Regions from separate parts of the Mycobacterium sp. E3339 genome, predicted to be linked through region 2. Evidence: riboswitches for the same ligand, from Rfam matches in the RefSeq annotation. Region 2 holds a riboswitch; the other holds the start of a gene.
What was found. Region 2 has a riboswitch for thiamine pyrophosphate ahead of thiC (phosphomethylpyrimidine synthase ThiC). Riboswitches for the same ligand answer to the same signal wherever they lie in the genome.
Positions count from the first base shown of each region.

Region 1: linked by a shared signal. The riboswitch ahead of thiO (glycine oxidase ThiO) and the one ahead of thiC (phosphomethylpyrimidine synthase ThiC) in region 2 are both predicted to bind thiamine pyrophosphate.

Region 1 is NZ_LZIZ01000064.1:3,687-10,120, reverse strand. Features, by position in the region: gene A5702_RS05810 (SGNH/GDSL hydrolase family protein) at 1-438, opposite strand, end outside; gene A5702_RS05805 (thiazole synthase) at 435-1,139, opposite strand; gene thiS (sulfur carrier protein ThiS) at 1,189-1,386, opposite strand; gene thiO (glycine oxidase ThiO) at 1,383-2,399, opposite strand; TPP riboswitch at 2,390-2,499, opposite strand; gene thiE (thiamine phosphate synthase) at 2,537-3,220, shown strand; gene A5702_RS05785 (NUDIX hydrolase) at 3,192-3,827, opposite strand; gene glnX (protein kinase G-activating protein GlnX) at 3,960-5,279, shown strand; gene A5702_RS05775 (glutamate ABC transporter substrate-binding protein) at 5,276-6,247, shown strand; gene A5702_RS05770 (serine/threonine-protein kinase PknG) at 6,247-6,434, shown strand, end outside.
Region 2 is NZ_LZIZ01000020.1:42,922-49,355, reverse strand. Features, by position in the region: gene thiD (bifunctional hydroxymethylpyrimidine kinase/phosphomethylpyrimidine kinase) at 1-535, opposite strand, end outside; gene thiC (phosphomethylpyrimidine synthase ThiC) at 532-2,175, opposite strand; TPP riboswitch at 2,167-2,277, opposite strand; gene A5702_RS01220 (PAS and ANTAR domain-containing protein) at 2,342-3,058, shown strand; gene A5702_RS01215 (STAS domain-containing protein) at 3,149-3,511, shown strand; gene A5702_RS01210 (SpoIIE family protein phosphatase) at 3,508-6,434, shown strand, end outside.

The DNA of each region.
Region 1 (6,434 bases), on a different contig from region 2:
GCGCTCGCGCACCGCATGACCGACCGCGCAGAGTGATTCGAACACGGCGTCGAGGGCCCGGTTCCGCGCGTCGGAGTCCAGCAGTTCGGTGATGCGCGCACCGAGCAGCGGCAGCCATTTGACCGGGCGCGGCAACGAGGCGCCCACCAGCAACGGGATGTAGCCGACGTCGTTGCCCCCGATCGTGATGGTCACCAAGCCTTCCGAGCCGTCCAGGGCGGTGATCTGGGGCGGTGCGCCGCGCTGCCGCTCGGCGAGGACGTGTGCGGTGGTGGCGCCGGAGAAGGTGACGTCCACCAGTTCGAGGCCGCAGCGCCGCGCGACCAGGTGCGGATAGTTGCGCGCCGACCGGCCCGAGCCGAACGGCGCGCCCGCGGCACGCGGCCGGATGCCGGGACCGGCGGCCATCGAACTGCCTAGCGCCACATACCGTTTCATCGCTGCGGGCTGGACGCCTGCGCCCAGAAGCGCTTGGGAATCCGCCCGGCCCGGCGGGCCAGATAGCCGGCGGTGACGGCGGCGGCCATCGCGGCCGCCATCGTCGCGGGATCGGCGGCCCGGGTCACCGCGGTGGCCAAAAGCACCGCGTCGCAACCCAATTCCATCGCAAGCGCGGCGTCGCTGGCGGTGCCGATGCCGGCGTCGAGCACCACCGGGACGCCGGCGCGGGCGACGATCATCTCGATGTTGTGCGGGTTGGTGATGCCCAGGCCCGTGCCGATCGGCGAACCGAGCGGCATAACGGCCGCGCATCCGGCGTCTTCGAGCCGCCGCGCCAACACCGGGTCGTCGTTGGTATAGGGCAGCACGACGAAGCCGTCGTCGACCAATTGTTCTGCCGCCCGGACCAATTCGACCGCGTCGGGCAACAGCGTGCGTTCGTCGGCGATCACCTCCAGCTTGACCCAGTTGGTGTTCAGCGCCTCGCGGGCCAGCTGCGCGGTGAGCACCGCCTCGGCCGCGCTGCGGCACCCCGCGGTGTTGGGCAGCGGCGTGATGCCGAGCCGGTTGAGCAGGTCCAGGAGCCCGGTCCCGCCCTCGGCGTCGACCCGCCGCATCGCGACCGTGGTCAGTTCGGTGCCCGACGCGACCAGCGCCTCCTCCAACGCGGCCAGGCTGGTCGCTCCCCCGGTGCCCATGATCAGGCGCGAGGCGAAGCTGCGGTCACCGATGGTGAGTTTCGAGGAGTCAGCCACCCTGCACCGCCGTCACCACCTCGAGCCGAGCACCATCGAAAAGCGTTGTCGTCCAACTGGAGCGGGGCAGCAACGCGTCGTCCATGGCCACCGCGACGCCGCGGTCCGGGTAGCCCAGCGACTCCAGCAACGCGGCCACCGTGGTCCGCTCGTCGACGTCGAGCTTGCGTTCGTTGACCACGACGATCATGACCGGGCTCCCACCGGGGCCAGTTCGGACACGATCTGTTCGGCGGTCCACGGCGCGAGCAGGAACCCCGATCGGCCGTGGCCGCCGGCCACCAGGGTTCGCTCGTCCAGGCGTTGCACCAGGGGCAGGTTGTCGGGTGTCATCGGGCGCAGCCCGGCGGCGCACTCGGCCAGTTCGTATTCGCCGAGCGCCGGCAACACCGCGCAGGCGTCGTCGAGCAGGTCGCGCACCCCCGAGACCACCGGGGCCGTGTCGCGCCCGTGCTCGTACTGGGTGGCGCCGACGACCACGCCGTCCGCGCGGGGCACCAGGTACACCTGCCGCCCGTGCACGCGGGCGCGAATGACGCGCTGCGGCACCGGCATACAGCCGCGCCGCCAGCGCAGCCGCAGTACCTCGCCCTTGACCGGGCGCACCGGCAGCCCGGGCCACAGCGCGGGAGCGTCGATGCCGTTGGCGATCACGACCGCATCGCCGTCGACCGCCGACAGGTCGCGCGCCGGCGGTGCCCAGCGCACCCCGAGGCGTTCGCATTCCGTCGACAGCGCGTCGAGCACCGCGCGGTTGTCCACCGCCAGCTCGGTCGGCGCGCGAAAGCCGTGCCGGATGCCTTGCGCCAGCAGCGGTTCCAAATCCCGCGCCGCGGACTCCCAGACCACCGGGTGCCCCTGCGCGGACAACCAGTCGGCGACGGTGCGCAGGTCCGCGACGTCGGCCCGGTCGACGGCCACCACCAACGACTCCCGGGCGGTCACCACGTGCGGCGGCAGCCCGTCGGTGAAGCCGCCCTCGCGCCAGAGCCGCAACGACTCCAGGCCCAGCCGCAACAACCGTTCCTCGCCGGGCCAGCCCTCGCTGTGCGGGGCCAGCATGCCGCCGGCGACCCAGGACGCGCCCTTGTCGGCGGTGCGGTGCACCCGCACCGACCAGCCGGCCTGCGCCGCGCGGCGCGCCACCGACAGCCCGATCACGCCGCCGCCGATGACCGCCAACGACCCTCGGTCTGCTGGCATGTTGGCCTCCCTTCGCCGGCATGACCCGGATCAGGTGTGACGGTAAGGGCAGGCGCGCCCACTCTCAGACCCCGTTCCCGGGACTCCCGTGTCTGTATGGTTCTTCGGCCTCCACGCTAGCGCGCTAGCGTCGCGGTGTGCATCAACGAGTTGATCGGCTGGCGGCCGCGCGGTTGTATCTGTGCACCGACGCGCGCCGGGAGCGGGGCGATCTGGCCGAGTTCGCCGACGCCGCGCTGGCCGGCGGGGTCGACATCATTCAGCTGCGCGACAAGGGGTCGCCCGGGGAGCAGCGGTTCGGGCCCCTCGAGGCGCGCGACGAGCTGGCGGCCTGCGAGATCCTGGCCGACGCGGCCCGCCGGCACGGCGCGCTGTTCGCGGTCAACGACCGGGCGGACATCGCCCGCGCGGCCGGCGCCGACGTGCTGCATCTGGGGCAGGGCGACCTGCCGCCGGACATCGCGCGCGATTTCGTCGGGCCGGACACGCTGCTGGGCCTGTCCAGCCACGACCCCGACCAGGCGACCGCGGCGGCTCGTTCTTCTGGGCCCGCCGGGCCCGATTACTTCTGCGTCGGCCCGTGCTGGCCAACCCCCACCAAACCGGGCCGCGCGGCTCCGGGACTGGCGCTGGTGCGGGCGGCCGCCGCGATCGGCGGACACAAGCCGTGGTTCGCGATCGGGGGCATCGACGCCCAGCGGTTGCCCGAGGTGCTCGCCGCGGGCGCCCGACGCGTCGTGGTGGTGCGCGCGATCACCGCGGCCGAAGACCCGCGGGACGCGGCGCAACGGCTCAGCTCAGCGCTTGCAGCAGCGAATTGATCCGGGGATGCGCCGGCGTCTCGTCGGCTTCGAGCGGGGGGCCCGGCATGCACCAGACGAAGACGCCGTCCTCGATCTCGATCGTGCGCGGCAGGTGCCGGCGTCGCTCGTCGGCGTCGCCCAGCGGCAGCAGCGCCGTGGCGCTGCGCAGCCGTTGCCAGCTCGCCGCGAAACCCGGATGCAGTGGCAGCTCGGCCACCTCGTCCTCGGCGACCCAGCGCATCTCGGCGCTCTCCCCGTTGGGCACCGTGGGCAGCAGCTCGGCCGCGTCGGCGACCACCGTAGTGTAGGTCCAGCGCGCGCCGCCGAGCCCGGTGACCTCGGCGGTGACGACCGTCGAGCGCACCGTCAGCAGCTCGCCGGGCAGGCCGGCCTCCTCGTGCGCCTCGCGAACGGCGGTCTCCTCGGGCGACTCGTGGCTGTCGCGTGCGCCGCCGGGCAGGCCCCACGTCCCACCCTGATGGCTCCACACCGCGCGGTGCTGCAGCAGCACTGCGGGGCTGCCGTCCGGCCGCGGGGCCCGCAGCAGGAGGCCCGCCGCGCCGAACCGGCCCCAATAGTGGGCGCCGCTGCGGGATACCACCCAACCGTCACCGTCGCCCTGCACGAGTTCAGGATAGGCACGTGATCGCTGGTCAATTGGTCTGCCTCCACCCATCCGCCGCAACATCCTCTTAGAATTCGCTTATTGAGTTCGTGAAGCGTTCCAGTGGTCGCGAAAGATGAGGGCTGATTCGACGTGACGGTTGAGCTGGCGCACCCGTCGACGGAGCCGCAGGGGTCGCGGTCGCCGGCCGAACCAGCCCATCCGCGCTGGTGGTTCATCTCCACCACGCCCGGCCGCATCCTGACCATCGGCATCGTGCTGGCCGTGCTCGGCGGTATCTGCGCCTTCGCCACCTCGACGACCATCAACCACCGCCAGCAGGTGCTGACCACGGTGCTCAACCACACCGAGCCGCTGTCGTTCGCCGCCGGGCGGCTGTACACCACGCTGTCGGTCGCCGACGCGGCGGCGGCCACCGCGTTCATCGCCGAGGCCGAGCCGCCACCGGTGCGGCAGCGCTACGAGCAGGCGATCACCGACGCGTCGGTCGCGGTGACCCGGGCGTCGAGCGGGCTCACCGACGAACCGCTGGTGCAGCTGCTGGGCCGGATCAACGCCGAACTCGCCGTCTACACCGGCCTGATCGAAATCGCGCGTACCAACAACCGGGAGGGCAATCCCGTCGGGTCGTCGTACCTGTCGGAGGCCTCGGGGCTGATGCAGTCGACGATCCTGCCCGACGCCGCACAGCTGTATCAGGCCACCTCGGAGCGGGTGGATGCGGAAACCACCGCGTCCACGCAGATCCCGGCGCCGGTCATCCTGGTGGTCAGCGCCACCGCGGTCTTCGGGGCCTTCGCCCATCGGTGGCTGGCCCGCCGCACCCGGCGCCGAATAAACCCGGGCCTGGTCGTCGGCGGCCTCGCTATTCTCGTCATGGTGGTATGGGTCGGAACTGCGTTGACCATCTCCACGGCCGCCAGCCGGAGCGCCAAGAACACCGCCGCGGACTCGCTGCGGATCGTGACCAACGTCGCGATCACCGCGCAGCAGGCGCGCGCCGACGAGACGCTGTCGCTGATTCGCCGCGGGGACGAGGAGAAGCGCAAGCAGTCGTTCTATCAGCGCATCGACTCCATGCACTCCCAGCTCGACCAGTACATGGTCCGCAGCGACGCCGTCGACAAGCCCGACCTCGAAGGCGCCGACCAGCTGCTGCTGCGCTGGCGGCAGGCCAACGACCGGATCAACTCCTACATCTCGGTGGGCAACTACCGGGCCGCCACCCAGGTCGCGCTGGGCAGCAGCGAGAACGACTCCACGCCTGCGTTCGACAAGCTCGAGGACCAGCTGGTCAAGGCCATGGACCAGAGCCGCACGCACCTGCGCAACGACGTCCTCAACGCGCGGAGCGGGCTGTCCGGCGCCCAGGTCGGCGGGGTGGTGCTCAGCCTCGGCGCCGCCATCGCGGTGGCGCTGGGCCTGTGGCCGCGGCTGAAAGAGTATCGATGATGCCGCGCGCGCTCGCCGCGCTCGCCGCGCTGGCAACCGTGGGGGTGCTGGCGGGGTGCGCGCACACCGAACAGCTGACGGTGGCCACCGTGCCGACGCTGCCGCCGCCCACCCCGGTCGGCATGCAGCAGCTGCCGCCGGAGCCGCCGCTGCCGGCGGACGACGGCAGCCAGAACTGCGACCTGACGGCGAGCCTGCGGCCCTTCCCGAACAAGGCCGAGGCGGACGCCGCGGTCGCCGACATCCGCGCCCGCGGCCGGCTGATCGTCGGGCTGGACATCGGCAGCAACCTGTTCAGCTTCCGCGACCCGATCACCGGCGAAATCACCGGTTTCGACGTCGACATCGCCGGCGAGATCGCCCGCGACATCTTCGGCGCCCCCTCGCACGTCGAGTACCGCATCCTGTCGTCCGACGAGCGCGTCACCGCCCTGCAGCGCTCCGAGGTCGACGTCGTGGTGAAGACCATGACCATCACCTGCGAGCGGCGCAAGCAGGTCAACTTCTCGACCGTCTACCTGGACGCCAACCAGCGCATCCTGGCGCCGCGGGATTCGTCGATCGCGAAGGTGGGCGACCTGTCCGGCAAGCGCGTGTGCGTGGCCAAGGGCACCACCTCGCTGCACCGGATCCGCCAGATCGACCCGCCGCCGGTGGTCGTGTCGGTGGTCAACTGGGCCGACTGCCTGGTGGCGATGCAGCAGCGCGAGATCGACGCCGTCAGCACCGACGACTCGATCCTCGCCGGGCTGGTCGAAGAGGACCCCTACCTCCACATCGTCGGGCCCAACATGGCCACCCAGCCCTACGGCATCGGGATCAACCTCACCAACACCGGGCTGGTCCGGTTCGTCAACGGCACCCTGGAGCGGATCCGCCGGGACGGCACGTGGAACACGTTGTACCGCAAGTGGTTGACGGTGCTGGGGCCCGCGCCCGCCCCACCCACGCCGAGGTATCTGGACTGATGGCCGAGCCGGAGAAGAAGGAACAGCCGGAATCCACCGAAGACGTGAACCCCGGCACCCAACCGCCGGACACGCAGGGCGGCGGCCCGACGACGGGTCGCATCCAGGCCACCCAGGCGCTGTTCCGGCCCGACTTCGACGACGATGACGACGACGACGACTTCCCGCACATCTCGCTGGGCACCAT
Region 2 (6,434 bases):
GCAAGGCCTTGGCCGCCGCCCGCTGCGACTCGGCATCCACGACGTCGACGCCCACCAGCAATCGCACCTCGTCGAGGTTCGGCGTGACCAGGGTGGCCAACGGAAACAGTTGGTGCCGAAGGCAATCCAGCGCCGACGTGGCCAGTAGGGCGTCGCCGTGCATTGACGCGCACACCGGATCGACTACGAGCGGGACCGACGAACGCGTCAGACCCAGCCGGAGCCAGGCGTCGGCCACCGCGGCGATGATGGCCGACGACGCGAGCATCCCGGTCTTGGCGGCCTGAACGCCGATGTCGGTCACCACGGCCTCGATCTGGGCGGCGACGACGTCGGCGGGCACCTCGTGAAAACCCTTGACCCCCACCGTGTTCTGTACGGTCACCGCGGACACCGCGACGCAGGCGTGCACGCCGAGCAGCGCCATGGTGCGCAGGTCGGCCTGAATGCCCGCGCCGCCGCCCGAGTCCGACCCGGCGATGGACAGCACGCGCAGCGGCGTGGTGCCCGACGGTGGCAGCGGCAGAAAACTCACTGAGTGGGCGTCAGGGGCAGGTACACCCGATTGCCGTGCTCGGCGAACTCGCGCGACTTCTCGGCCATGCCCTCGCTCATGACCGCCTCGATCGCCTCCTCGCTGTCCAGCCCGTGCGCGGCCGCGTAGTCGCGGACGTCCTGGGTAATGCGCATGGAGCAGAACTTGGGCCCGCACATCGAGCAGAAGTGCGCCGTCTTGGCGGGTTCGGCCGGCAGCGTCTCGTCGTGGAATTCCCGTGCGGTGTCGGGGTCCAACGACAACGCGAACTGGTCGTTCCAGCGGAACTCGAAGCGCGCGGTGCTCAAGGCGTCGTCGCGCTCCTGCGCGCGGGGGTGGCCCTTGGCGAGATCGCCGGCGTGCGCGGCGATCTTGTAGGCGATCACCCCGTCCTTGACGTCCTTGCGGTCCGGCAGCCCCAGGTGCTCCTTGGGCGTCACGTAGCACAGCATCGCGGTGCCGGCCTGGGCGATGATCGCCGCGCCGATCGCCGACGTGATGTGGTCGTAGGCCGGCGCGATGTCGGTCGCCAGCGGCCCCAGGGTGTAGAACGGGGCCTCCTCGCACAGTTCCTCTTCCAGCCGGACGTTCTCGACGATCTTGTGCATCGGGACATGCCCGGGCCCCTCGATCATCACCTGCGCGCCATGGGCTTTCGCGATCTTCGTCAGCTCGCCCAGCGTGCGGAGCTCGGCGAATTGCGCGGCGTCGTTGGCGTCCGCGATCGAGCCGGGCCGCAGCCCGTCACCGAGCGAGAAGGTGACGTCGTACCGGGCGAAGATGTCGCAGAGCTCCTCGAAGTTGGTGTACAGGAACGACTCCCGGTGATGGGCCAGGCACCAGGCCGCCATGATCGATCCGCCGCGGGACACGATGCCGGTCACCCGCTTGGCGGTCAGCGGCACATACCGCAGCAGCACGCCGGCGTGCACGGTCATGTAGTCCACGCCCTGCTCGCACTGCTCGATCACGGTGTCGCGGTAGATCTCCCACGTCAGTTCCGTCGGGTCGCCCTTGACCTTTTCCAGCGCCTGGTAGATGGGCACCGTGCCGACCGGCACGGGGGAGTTGCGCAGGATCCACTCGCGGGTCTCGTGGATGTTCTTGCCGGTGGACAAATCCATGATGGTGTCTGCGCCCCACCGGGTGGCCCACACCATCTTGTCCACCTCTTCGGCGATCGACGACGTCACCGCCGAGTTGCCGATGTTGGCGTTGACCTTCACCGCGAAGGCCTTGCCGATGATCATCGGCTCGCTCTCGGGGTGGTTGTGGTTGGCGGGGATCACCGCGCGGCCGCGGGCGACCTCGTCGCGCACGAGTTCGGCGGGCATGCCCTCCCGTGCCGCGATGTAGGCCATCTCGGCGGTGATTTCGCCGGCCCGGGCCCGCTGCAGCTGGGTGCCGCGGTCGCGGACCACGCCGGGCCGCGCCGGCAGCCCGGCCGTCAGGTCGATCACCGCATCGGAATCGGTGTAGGGGCCCGACGTGTCGTAGAGGTCGAAGTGGTCCCCGGTGGACAGGTGCACCCGCCGGAACGGGACGCGCATGCCCTCGACGTCGAGGTACACCTTGCTGCTGCCCGCGATGGGCCCGGTGGTGACGGCGGCCTCGACGGCTTGGGAAAGGACATCGGTCATTTTTCATCTCCCTACGCCGGCATTACCCGGTCAGGTTCGTACGGTCGACGGCCGCAAGCCGTCCTCTCAGCGCATTCAACGTGCGCTCCCGCGTCTTTGGATGTTCCGCCCGCGACGTTACCCCTTTTAGCGGGGTGGTAGCAGGAGGAGTCCCCCGGATGGAAAAATGCGAACCGTGCAACGGCAAGGGGGGACCGACGGGGCGACGTCAGCCGGTCCCGGCGGTCAACAGCTGAGCCCGGTGGAATCCGGCGCGCGGTATCCGATCGTCGGCTCCTTCCGCTTCTGGTTCATCGGCGAGCGCTGGGAGTGGTCGGACGAAGTGGCCAGGATGCACGGCTACGAGCCGGGGAGCGTCGAGCCGACGACCAAGCTGCTGTTGTCGCACAAGCATCCCGACGACCGGGCGCACGTGCAGGAGCAGCTGGACTACGCCCTGCAGTCGGCGGGGTCGTTTTCCAGCCGCCACCGCTTCATCGACACGGCCGGCAAGGTGCACGACGCGATCGTCGTCGCCGACCGGATGCTCGACGAGTCGGGCGCCGTGGTGGGCACCGCCGGCTACTACGTCGACGTCACCGACTCCTTCGAGGACGCCCGGCAAGAGGTCCTCGACGAGGCGCTGCCCGACCTGTTCGAAAGCCGCGCGGCGATCGAGCAGGCCAAGGGCGTGCTGATGGTCGTCTATCGGGTGAGCGCGGAGCAGGCCTTTCGGGTGCTGCAATGGCGGTCGCAGGAGACCAATGTCAAGTTGCGGGCGCTCGCCCGGCAACTGCTGGCCGAGGTTCCCGCCCTCGACGGCGCGACGCCCGTACTGCAAAGCCAGTTCGATCATCTGCTGCTGACGGTGCACGAACGGATAACCGCCGAGTCCGCTGGGTAACCAGGGGAATACGCGAACGCGGCAGTCCGCAAACCGTTAGTGTTCCTAGACACTCGGAGCGGCGCGCGCCGCGCATCCGGACGAAAGGCGCTGAACTTGTTGGCGGTGGAACATGAGGCACTCGAGGACGCCGTGGTCGTGCGCGTTAAGGGCGGCGTCGACTCCAGTACCGTCGACGAGGTAACCGCTCACCTGACCGCAGCGCTGAAGCTGGCCGAGACGCACCCGGCCCGGTTGGTAGTCGTGGACCTGCAGGCGGTCGACTTCTTCGGAAGCGCTGCGCTGAACGCCGTGCTCGAGTGTCACGATGCGGGCAAGGAAGCCGGCACGTCGGTCCGCCTGGTTGCGGCCCACGACCAAGTGCTCCGCCCGATCGAGGTGACCGAACTGGATCGCATTCTCGACGTCTACCCCTCCCTGTCCGAGGCGCTTCAATCCAAGCGACGGCAATGACCCGCGCGCTCCCGGCCGACCTGGCGGCTGCCGTCGGTCTGGGCGGGGAAATGGGTCGCCGGTTTGCCGAATTCGATTGGGACACACATCCGTTGGGCTCGCCGGTGGACTGGCCGAGCGAGGTGCGGGCGGCAGTGGTGACCGCTCTGACGTCGCGGTTTCCGATCGTTCTCTGGCTAGGGCCGGGGAACCTGTTCCTGATGTACAACGACGGCTACGCGCAGATCCTGGGGGACAAGCACCCGGACGCCCTGGGTTGCCCCGCGGAGCAGGTGTGGTTGGAGATCTGGGAACAGATCTTCCCGATGCTCACCAGCGTGATGGAGACCGGCGTCGCGACCTGGTCGGACGACCTGATGTTGCCGCTGATGACCGGCGGCCAGTCCGAGGAGCGGTACTTCACCTTTACCTACAGCCCGATCATCGGCGGCGACGGCGCGGTGAGCGCCGTTTTCTGCGCGGTGATCGAAACGACCGACCGGGTGTTGAGCGAGCGTCGCCTCCACCTGCTCAATTCGGTGGCGACCGCCGTGATGGACGCGCACACCATCGACGACGCGGTGAGCAGCACCGTCGCTGTTTGCGGGGCGCAGCCGCTGGACCTGCCGTTCATCGCCGTCTACGCCGACGACGAACAGTCCGGCGGGGTCTCGCTGCGGGGCGCGACGAAGTCGGTGTCGCCGTTGCTGCCGGCCGAACTGGCGCGGCTGACCGACTGGGACTCCGAATCCCGATCCCGCGCCGAGGTGCGGCTCATCGACGACGTGCCCACCGCCATCCCCGGCATCGCCGACGCACTGGCGGCCGATTGCCCGGACCAGGCACTGGTGCTGCCCCTCGGCGAGGCGTCGGCGGCCGGGGCGCTGGTGGTCGGCATCAGCCCCCGCCGCCCCCTGGACACCCAGTACCGCGGCTTCTGCCAGCTGCTCGCCGACCAGCTCACCTCGACCTTCGCGCAGATCGTCTCCTACGAGCAGCAACGGCAACGGGCCGACGCGCTGGCCGAACTGGACCGGGCCAAGACGGCGTTCCTCACCAACGTCAGCCACGAGTTCCGCACCCCGCTGACGCTGCTGCTCGGGCCGCTCGATGACGCGCTGTCCGAGGCGCCGCCGGAAAGCGTTCTGGCGGAACGGCTGAGCACGGCGGGCCGCAACGCGCGGCGCCTGCAGCGCCTGGTCGACTCGCTGCTCGACTTCTCCCGCATCGAGGCCGGCCGCGCTAACGCGAAGCTGGCGTGCACCGACGTCGGCGCGCTGACCGCCCACATCGCGTCGTCCTTCACCGAGCTCTGCCACCGCGCCGGTCTGGAGCTGGTCGTGGACTGTTCGCCGGTGCTGGCCGACGTCGACCCGGGCATGTGGGAGACGGTCATCCTGAACCTGCTGTCGAACGCAGTGAAATACACTCTGCGGGGCTCGATTTCGGTGCGGGTGCGCGCCGAACCCGCGCACTGCGTCGTCACCATGCGCGACACCGGGGTGGGCATCGCCGCCGCCGACCTGGACCGCCTCTTCGACCGCTTCTACCGCGCCGACAACCTGCGGGGCCGCAGCGTCGAGGGCACCGGGATCGGGCTTTCGCTGGTGCGGGGGCTTGTCGAGCTGCACAACGGCGCGGTGCAGATCGAGAGCGAATTGGACCGCGGGACAACGGTTTCCATCCGGCTGCCGCTTTCCGCCGCGGGCACCACCGCCGAGTTGTCACCGGCCGGGCTACTCGACGAGACCAACCCGTACGTGGCCGAGGCCCGGCAGTGGCTGACGCCCGTCGTGGAGCCCGAGGGGGCGACCGCGACCGCCCCGAGGTCGCGCCAGCTGGTGCTGATCGCCGACGACAACGCCGACATGCGACACCATCTCGACCGGGTGCTCTCGGCGCACTGGGAGACGGTCCTGGCCGCCGACGGCGAGTCGGCGTTGACGGCGACCCGCAACCTGCGGCCGGACGCGGTCGTCACCGACGTGATGATGCCGGGCATCGACGGCTTCGCGCTGGTGGCGGCCATCCGCGCGGACCCGGAACTGGCGGCCACTCCGGTCCTCATGCTGTCCGCCCGGGCCGGCACGGAGGCGGTCGACGAGGGCTACGCCGGGGGCGCCGACGACTACCTGCCGAAGCCGTTCCGCTCCCAGGAACTGATCGACCGGGTCAAGTCGAGGCTGTCCGCGGTCGCCCGCGAGCGCGACCGCCAGCGGCGCGCGGCGGCCTCGGATCTGGTGCAACTCGACGCCGCGCTGCAGGCCACCGACTCGGTCGCCGCGATCATGGACGCCTTGCTGCAATCGTCATTCGGCTCGGCCGACGCCGCCACCGTCGCGATCGGCATCCTGGACGGCGAACGCCACATCCGGTTCGAGTACGCCGGCCACCTGCCCGGTGAACTGCGCGATCGCTACCACGTGACGGGGCTCGACTCCCCGGTGGTGGGGGCCGACGTCGTGCGCACCGGCGAGTCGATGGTCATCCCCGACACCTTCGACCTGCCGCCGCGCTACGAGCACGCCGTGCAGGACACCGCCGGCAGCGTGCGGGCCTGCGTCGCCCATCCGCTGCGGGATCACTCGAGCCGCGTGGTGGGGGTGCTGGCGCTGCTGTGGCCCGCGCCGCGGCAGTTTGACCCCGCCGAGCTCGACGCGTTCAGCCGGATGGCCGAGCTGACGTCCTCGGCGCTGGACCGGGTCCGCGTGATGGCCCGCGAGCATCGCATCGCCGTAGACTTCCAGGAGCACCTGTTGGACCTCGACCGTGGCTCGACGGCCGCGGTCGTGGCGGCCGTGTACCAGCCCGCGGGTGAGGCGATGCGCGTGGGCGGCGACTGGTATTCGGTCACCCCGCTCGATCGCGCGGGCCGGCTCGGGATATCGGTGGGCGACGTCGTCGGGCACGGTCTGCCCGCCGCGATCGTGATGAGCCGGCTGCG